DNA from 2 places in the Delftia sp. GW456-R20 genome. Region 1 is predicted to be linked to the other one. Evidence: predicted binding sites of a transcription regulator. Region 1 holds the regulator's gene; the other holds the start of a gene.
The links. Region 1 encodes FNR, which switches genes on or off when oxygen is low (the NO sensors DNR and NnrR bind a similar motif). Its sites were predicted from a motif close to TTGATNNNNATCAA; they were not measured.
Positions count from the first base shown of each region.

Region 1 (4,260 bases):
ACACCATGATCGTCAGCTACGATACGGGCCGGGGCGAGCCGCGTGCACCGCGCACCAAGAAGGTGGACTACAAGGCCCAGGGCCTGGGCGACTGCATCGACTGCAAGATGTGCGTGCAGGTCTGCCCCGTGGGCATCGACATCCGCAACGGTCTGCAATACGAATGCATTGGCTGCGGCCTGTGCATAGACGCCTGCAATTCCATCATGGACAAGATGGAGTACCCGCGCGGCCTGATCCGCCTGACCACGCAGAACGCCATGGCCGGCCTGTGGCGGCGTGCCCAGGTGCTGCGCCGCATCTTCCGTCCGCGCGTGCTGATCTACTCGGCCGTGCTGATCGGCTTGAGCGTGGCCATGATCGTGAGCCTGGCGCTGCGCCAGTCGGTCAAGGTGGACGTGATCCGCGACCGCGCCTCGCTGTCGCGCATCGTGGCTGGCGGCAAGCTGGAGAATGTCTACCGCCTGCAGATCATGAATGCCACCGAGCAGGCCCAGCGCTACCGCATCAGCGCCCATGGCCTCGATGGGCTGGAGCTGGCGTCCGAGCAGGAAGTCGAGGTCGGCCCGGCCGAGACGCGCGGCATTGCGGCGCGACTGCAGATTCCCTACGGTTCGGCCGAGCCGGGCTCGCACACCGTATTCTTCGATATCGATGCCGTGCATTCGGGCGCGGGACGCGCGTCCGAAAAGGCCGTCTTCCTGGTGCCCCGGTGATGTTCCTGGCAGGCGTGGCACGGTCCGCGCCTGCCGCCTGAAAGAAAGAGGTTTCCCATGTCTTCCAGTCCCGCAGTGTCCGCGCCCGCGCAGGCTCCCTCGCACCCCGACGCCGGCAAGCCCTGGTGGAAGTTCGGCCATGTCTGGCTGGTGGTGGCCGGCCCGGCGGCCGTGGTGGTCGCTGCCGTGATCACGGCCATCATCGCCATCAATGGCGCCGATCCCGTGATCGACCCCGACTACTACCGCAACGGCATCACGATCAACGAGCGTGCCGATGGCGTGCGCGAAGTGCCCAAGAGCATGGCGCCCGCCGTCACCGGCCGCAACCATGCGGCCACGCCCGCGCACGATCACCCCACGGACCGCTGATCGCCGTGCACCCCTGCAAGAGGCCGCAGTCGCGGCCTTTTTGCATGGCGGATCGCATCTCCGGCATGCGCGACGGGTGAGGGTTTCCTACAGGCGTGCAGGGCGCTGCGGGGCTTGGCGCCATGCGTTGGCGCGGCGCACAATGAAGGCGCCCCCTCGACAGCACAAGGAGATCGCTGATGTTGGCCCAACGCTGGATGTGGATTGCCTGGCCTGCCTTTTTGGCAGCCGCCGTGATGGAGATGCTGGTTTTTGCCTTTGTGGACCCGCTGGAGCTGCATTGGCTCGGCGACCTGGGCTGGTCGCGCCAGGGCATCTACACGCTGGCCTTCTTCGCCTTCTGGGGCGTGACCATGCTCTCCAGCCTGATGACCACCATGCTGGGCCGATCGGCCCGCGATCTCAACGACGGCGTGGTCTCCGAGCCCGACCCGGACCTGGCCATGCAGGGGCTGGGGCGGGACTGAGCGAGAGCCCGCTGCAATGAACAAGGCCCGCTGTCGCGGGCCTTGTTCATTGGCGGATGAATGCTTGCCGCCCTTGCGGCCTCACTGGCACTGCTGGCTGTTGACGATGCGCTTGAGCGCCTCCGTGTCCAGGATGCGCAGATGGCGCTGGCGCACCTCGATGATGTTGTCGTCCGCGAACTTGGAGAAGGTGCGGCTCACCGTCTCCAGCTTCAGGCCCAGGTAGCTGCCGATTTCCTCGCGCGTCATGCGCAGCACCAGTTCCGACTTGGAAAAGCCCCGCGCATGCAGGCGCTGCACCAGGTTGAGCACGAAGGCGGCCAGGCGCTCTTCGGCGCGCATGCTGCCCAGCAGCAGCATCACGCCGTGCTCGCGCACGATCTCGCGGCTCATGACCTTGTGCACATGGTTTTGCAGGGCCGTGACCTCGCGCGACAGGTCTTCCAGCTTGTCGAAGGGCATGACGCAGACTTCGGCGTCTTCCAGCGCGACGGCATCGCAGGTGTGGTGGTCGTTGACGATGCCGTCCAGGCCGATGATCTCGCCGGCCATCTGAAAGCCTGTGACCTGGTCGCGTCCGTCCTCGGTGGCCACGCAGGTCTTGAAGAAGCCGGTGCGGATGGCGTACAGCGAGGTGAATGTCTCGCCGTTGCGAAACAGCAGGCCTCCGCGCTTGACCTTGCGGCGCGTGGCCACGATGTCGTCGATGCGCTGCATCTGCTCGGCATCCAGGCCCATGGGCATGCACAGTTCGCGCAGGTTGCAGTTGGAGCAGGAGGCTTTGATGGTCTGAAGGTTCATGGAGTGATAAACATCAGCGGCACACAGCGTGCCGGCGGTGACCTCGTGGATTGCGATGAGTTGGATCAAATTGTCGCAGCAGTCCCTCAAACAACTCTTGATATGAGTCAAGGACATGACCGATGTGCTGCGGCACAGTCGAGGTATTAGAGGAAAAAACCCATGACCGCTGTCACCCCAGAGCTGCTGCGTCGCTTTGACGTACCGGGGCCCCGATACACCTCGTTCCCTACCGCCGACCGCTTTGTCGAGGCCTTTGGTGCAGAGGACTATATCCTGGCGCTGCAACAACGCAAATCGAGTACCGCAGCGCGTGCCACGCCTTTGTCGCTGTATGTGCACGTGCCCTTTTGCGAGTCGCTTTGCTACTACTGCGCCTGCAACAAGATCGTGACGCGCCACCACGATCGCGCCGCCGTCTACCTGGACTACCTGGCGCGCGAGATGGCCTTGCATACGGCCCATTGCGGCAAGGGCCAGACCGTCAGCCAGCTGCACCTGGGCGGCGGCACGCCCACCTTCTTCTCCGACGACGAGTTGCGCACGCTGATGGGCCTGTTGCGCGAGCATTTCAAGCTGGAGCCGGGTGGCGAGTACTCCATCGAGGTCGATCCGCGCACCGTCAGCGTCGAGCGCCTGGCCGTGCTCAAGGAGCTGGGCTTCAACCGCCTGAGCTTCGGCGTGCAGGACTTTGACGAACAGGTGCAGATCGCGGTTCATCGCGTGCAGCCGGCCGAGCAGGTGTTCGAGCTGGTGGCGGCCGCGCGGCAGCTGGGCTTTGCCTCCATCAACGTGGACCTGATCTACGGCCTGCCCAAGCAGACGCCCGAATCCTTCGAGCGCACGCTGGCCCAGGTCAACGCGCTGCGGCCCGACCGCATCGCGCTCTATGCCTATGCCCACCTGCCCGAGCGCTTCAAGCCGCAGCGGCGCATTGCGGCCGAGGATCTGCCCCAGGGGGCCGACAAGCTGGCCATGCTGTCGCGTTCCATCGCCGCGTTCATGGACGGTGGCTATGTCTATGTGGGCATGGACCACTTCGCCCTGCCCGAGGACTCGCTGGCCGTGGCCAAGCGCCAGGGCCGGCTGCACCGCAACTTCCAGGGCTACAGCACCCAGCCCGACTGCGACCTGATTGCGCTGGGCGTGTCGGCCATCGGCAAGGTGGGTGCCAGCTACAGCCAGAACGCCAAGACGCTGGAGGAGTACTACGACGCCATCGACGCCAGCCACCTGCCCGTGGTGCGGGGCCTGGCGCTGTCGCGCGACGACCTGGTGCGCCGCGCCGTCATCATGGCCATCATGTGTCAGGGCGCCGTGCTGTTCGAGCCCATGGAGCAGGCCTGGCTGCTGGGCTTTCGCGAGTACTTCGCGCCCGAGATGGCGGCCCTGGAGGACTTGCAGGCCAAGGGCCTGGTGCAGATCAGCGACGAGGGCTTCCAGGTCACGCCCATGGGCTGGTACTTCGTGCGCGGCGTAGCCATGCTGTTTGACCGATATCTGCAGGCGGACAAGAACCGGGCGCGGTTTTCGAGGATCATCTAGGCCCCATGCTGTTGTCGCTGCTCTGGACCGCTTTGATCATGGGGCTCGTCGGCGGGCCCCATTGCCTTGCCATGTGCGCTGCGCCCTGCGGCGTGGTCACGGGCGGGGCGGGGCAGGGCGGCGGCTCGCAGGTGGTGGCCGTGCATGGATTGCAAAGCCGGCTGTGGCTGCGCACGGCGCTGTTCCACGGCGGCCGTCTGGCCGGCTATGCCAGCCTGGGCGCTGCCTCGGCCCTGGCCATGGAGAGCCTGTCCTGGCTCACCAGCCAGACCACGGCGCTGCAGCCGTTCTGGACGCTGACCCATGTCGCCGTGATGGCCTGGGGCCTGGCCATGATGGTGCAGGCCCGCCAGCCCGCC
Region 1 is NZ_LWCN01000004.1:1,311,151-1,315,410, reverse strand. Features, by position in the region: gene ccoG (cytochrome c oxidase accessory protein CcoG) at 1-716, shown strand, start outside; gene A4F85_RS11280 (FixH family protein) at 774-1,088, shown strand; gene A4F85_RS11275 (hypothetical protein) at 1,268-1,555, shown strand; gene fnr (fumarate/nitrate reduction transcriptional regulator Fnr) at 1,637-2,356, opposite strand; gene hemN (oxygen-independent coproporphyrinogen III oxidase) at 2,519-3,901, shown strand; gene A4F85_RS11260 (sulfite exporter TauE/SafE family protein) at 3,907-4,260, shown strand, end outside.

Region 2 (4,260 bases), 600 kb from region 1:
GCCTTACGGTCCCCGCTTGTCCGGTGCGCAACTGTCCCCGCCGCAGGCACTGCAGCCGCCACAGCCGCCCGCATCCTTGGGCGCCAGTGCCGGATGCATCTGCCCGGCCTTCTGGCGCCAGCGCGCGGGCAGATAGCGCCAGACCAGAGACACGCCGGCCAGGGCCACTATCAGACCCACGATGATGTTTTGCCACATGGTCCGTGCTCCTTTCAGCCCGCGCCCAATGCGATGGCCACGCGGTAGGTGATGAAGCTGGCAAGGTAGGCCAGCGCGAACAGATAGCCGGTCATCAACAGCGGATAGCGCCAGCCGTTGGTCTCGCGCCGCACGGCGGCCAGCGTGGAGATGCACTGGGGCGCGAACACGAACCAGGCCAGCAGCGACAGCGCCGTGGCCATAGACCAGGTGTGGGCGATCAGCGGGCCCAGTTGCTCGGCCATGGCCTCGTCGCTGGCGGCGGACAGGGCATAGACCGTGCCCATGGCGCTGACGGCCACCTCGCGCGCGGCCATGCCGGGCACCAGGGCGATGGCGATCTGCCAGTTGAAGCCGATCGGCGCCAGCACCACCTCCAGCCAGCCGCCGATGCGGCCTGCAAAGCTGTAGCGGATGGCCGCTTCGGTGACGCCATCGGGCGGCGCCGGGTAGCTGGCCAGGAACCACAGCACGATGCTCACGGTCAGGATGATGCCGCCCACGCGGCGCAGGAAGATCATGGCGCGCTCGTACAGGCCCAGGGCCAGGCTGCGCGGGCTGGGCCAGCGGTAGGAGGGCAGTTCCATCAGCAGCGGCGTGGGTCCGGCGCTGCGGCCTGCCAACTTGGCCACGCCGGCCACGGCCATGGCGCTGGCGATGCCGGCCACGTACAGCGCGAACAGCACCAGGCCCTGCAGGTTGAAGATGCCGCCCACCGTGCGCTCGGGAATGAAGGCGCTGATCAGCAGCGCATAGACCGGCAGGCGCGCCGAGCAGGTCATCAGCGGCGCGATCATGATGGTCACCAGGCGGTCGCGCCAGCTGGTGATGGAGCGCGTGGCCATGATGCCGGGCACGGCGCAGGCGAAGCTGGACAGCAGCGGAATGAAGGAGCGGCCCGACAGGCCGACCTTGCCCATGATGCGGTCCAGCATGAAGGCGGCACGCGGCAGGTAGCCCGAGTCCTCGAGTGCAAGGATGAACAGGAACAGGATCAGGATCTGCGGCAGGAAGACCAGCACGGCGCCGGTGCCCGCGATCACGCCGTCGGCCAGCAGGCTGCGCAGCGCGCCTTCGGGCATGTGCTCGTTGACCAGGGCCGAGACGGCCGAAACGCCGCCCTCGATGCCGTCCATCAGCGGCTGCGCCCAGCTGAACACGGCCTGGAACATCAGGAACAGCGTGGCCGCCAGCAGCAGCATGCCCCACAGCGGGTGCAGCACCACGGCGTCGATGCGGTCGTCGCGCCGGGTGTCCACCACGGGCTCCTTGACACAGTCGGCCATGATGCTGGCCACCTGCTGGTGCAGGGCCAGCACCTGCTCGCGCGCATCGCCCGGGCGGGCCGGAGCCTGCAGCTGCGGCGCTGCCAGGGCGCGGGCTTCGGGGCCGTCCAGCCATTGCAGCAGTTCGCGCGCGCCGTCCTGGCGCACGCCCACCGTGGACAGCACGGGCATGCCCAGGGCGCGTGACAGCGCCTCGCGGTCGATATCGATGCCCTGGCGCCTGGCCATGTCGCTCATGTTGAGCACCAGCAGCATGGGCAGGCCCAGGCGCTGGGCTTCCAGCACCAGGCGCAGGTTCAGCCGCAGGTGGGTGGCGTCGGTGACGCAGACCAGCAGTTCGGGAGGCGCCTCGCGCGCGTGGCGGCCCGAGACGATGTCGCGCGTGATGCGTTCATCCTCGCTGTGGGCGTGCAGGCTGTAGGTGCCCGGCAGGTCCAGCAAGCGCACACGCCGGCCGCTGGCCGTGCTCAGCCAGCCTTCCTTGCGCTCCACGGTCACGCCCGCGTAGTTGGCCACCTTCTGGCGTGCGCCGGTCAGCAGGTTGAACAAGGCTGTCTTGCCGCAGTTGGGGTTGCCCAGCAAGGCCAGGCGCAGTGCGGAATCACCGCTGCCGCCGCCGCCACCCTGGGCAGGCTGCAGCGGCTGGATGAGTTTGGGAGAGGACGACGCGCTCATGCCACCGCCTCCGGCGCCACGCGCACCAGAGCCGCCTCATGGCGGCGCAGTGCGAATGTGGCCTGGCCCACGCGCACGGCCAGCGGGTCGTCGCCCGGAAAGCCTGCGGCCAGGATGCGAACGGGCTCGCCCGGCAGGAAACCGATTTCCATGAGGCGCAGCAGCAGTTCCTGCTCGACGGCATCGCGCGCCGCATGGAGTTCGACCACGCGCGCCGGAACCTGGCGCGGCAGCGCATCCAGGGTGATGGCCGCAGCGGTGGCCGGGCTTGGAGAGCTGGGAGGCGCGGACAGTGCGGACGGAGCCGTGGCGTCCGTCCCGGGATTCATCGAATGCATGGCGTGTTGTATCAACTGATTTTTATTCTCATTTTGATTTTGATCGAATCCCCGTGGGAAGCCCGCGCATGGTATCGGAGTAAGAGGCAGGGTCTTGCCAAATGGCCGTCATGGTTTTTGGCCGGTTCCAGGCGCCCCGCACGCGTGCGCGCGACAATCGCGCTCCCACGATCCGCACCTGCACCTGCTTGCCCACGCCATGACCCATCCCTGCCTGAGCTGCGGCGCCTGCTGCGCGTCGTTTCGCGTGGACTTTTCCGTGCATGAGTCGCAGGAGCATGGCGGCCGCGTGCCGGCCGGGCTGATCGAGGAAGTCACCGACCACACCTGCCGCATGCGCGGCACGGACTGGTCGCGCCCGCGCTGCGCAGCGCTGGTGGGCAAGGTGGGCGAGAAGGCCCATTGCGGCATCTACGAGTGGCGGCCCTCGCCTTGCCGCGAATTTGCGGCCGGCAGCGATGCCTGCAACCGCGTGCGCGTGCGCCATGGCATGCAGGCGCTGGACAGCGGCCTGCTGTAGCAACCAGCCAGGCGCCACCAGCCGTTATTCCACGGGCAGCCCCGCCAGCTGCCCCTTGAACTCCTGCAGCGAGAAATGCGTGTGCACCTGGCGCACGCCGGGCAGCCGATGCAGGCGGGTGAGCAGCAGGTCCGAATAGGCATCGAGATCGCGCGCCACGACGACCAGCAGGAAGTCCTCCGGCCCCGAGATGCCGTGGAACATCACGACCTCGGGGATGGCGCAGACCGCTTCCTGGAAGTGGCGCGATGACTCCTCGTTCTGATGGTCTATGCCCACCATCACGAAGGCCAGCACGCCAAAGCCGATGGCGCGCCGGCTCAGCGCGGCGTGGTAGCCGGTGATCACGCCCTCATCCTCCAGCCGCTTGATGCGCCGCCACGACGGCGATTGCGACAAGTGCACGCGTTGCGCCAATTCGCCCGAGGTCAGCCGCGCGTTGTCCTGCAGGGCGCGGATCAGCAGCCGGTCCGTTCTGTCGATCTCGATTGACATAAACCACCTATGAATTCATGTTTCACAGAATAACTTATCCAAGATCAAGCGCATTTAGGGATAACTACTAAACGCCCTGCGAAGGCCGTAACTAGCATCCGCCTCCGAAGCCCCCCACAGCAACGGAGACAACAACCCATGCCAGCCTTCGAAGACATCGTCCAGCGCGAAGCCGGACTCCAACAGCAGCTGTCTGCCGGACAGATGACCATGATCGCCATCGGCGGTGCCGTCGGCACCGGCCTGTTCCTGGGCAGCGGCTTTGCCATCGGCTTCGCCGGGCCCAGCGTGCTGATCAGCTATGCCATCGGCGCGGTGATTTCGCTGCTGCTGATGGGCTGCCTGGCCGAGATGACGGTGGCCCACCCGACCTCGGGCTCGTTCGGCGCCTATGCCGAGCACTACATCGCCCCCTGGGCTGGCTTCGTGGTGCGCTATGCCTACTGGGCCTGCGTGGTGCTGGCCGTGGGCACCGAGGTGACGGCCGTGGGCCTGTACATGGGCTACTGGTTCCCCGAGGTGCCGCGCTGGGCCTGGGTGGTGATCTTCTCGGGCGCGCTGATCGGCGTGAACATGATGAGCGTCAAGGCCTTCGGCGCCGTGGAGTACAGCTTCTCCATGATCAAGATCATCGCCATCGTGGCCTTCATCGTGGTCGGCGCCTGGGTGGTGTTCGGCACCCGCCCGGCCGGCGTGGGCTTTGCCAACTACGTCAACAACGGCGGCTTCTTCCCCAACGGCCTGTGGG
Region 2 is NZ_LWCN01000004.1:1,911,668-1,915,927, forward strand. Features, by position in the region: gene A4F85_RS13850 (hypothetical protein) at 4-198, opposite strand; gene feoB (ferrous iron transporter B) at 213-2,159, opposite strand; gene A4F85_RS13860 (FeoA family protein) at 2,156-2,497, opposite strand; gene A4F85_RS13865 (YkgJ family cysteine cluster protein) at 2,697-3,017, shown strand; gene A4F85_RS13870 (Lrp/AsnC family transcriptional regulator) at 3,042-3,512, opposite strand; gene A4F85_RS13875 (amino acid permease) at 3,651-4,260, shown strand, end outside.
Region 2: the regulator FNR is predicted to act here: its motif matches at 2,531-2,544, upstream of A4F85_RS13860 (FeoA family protein).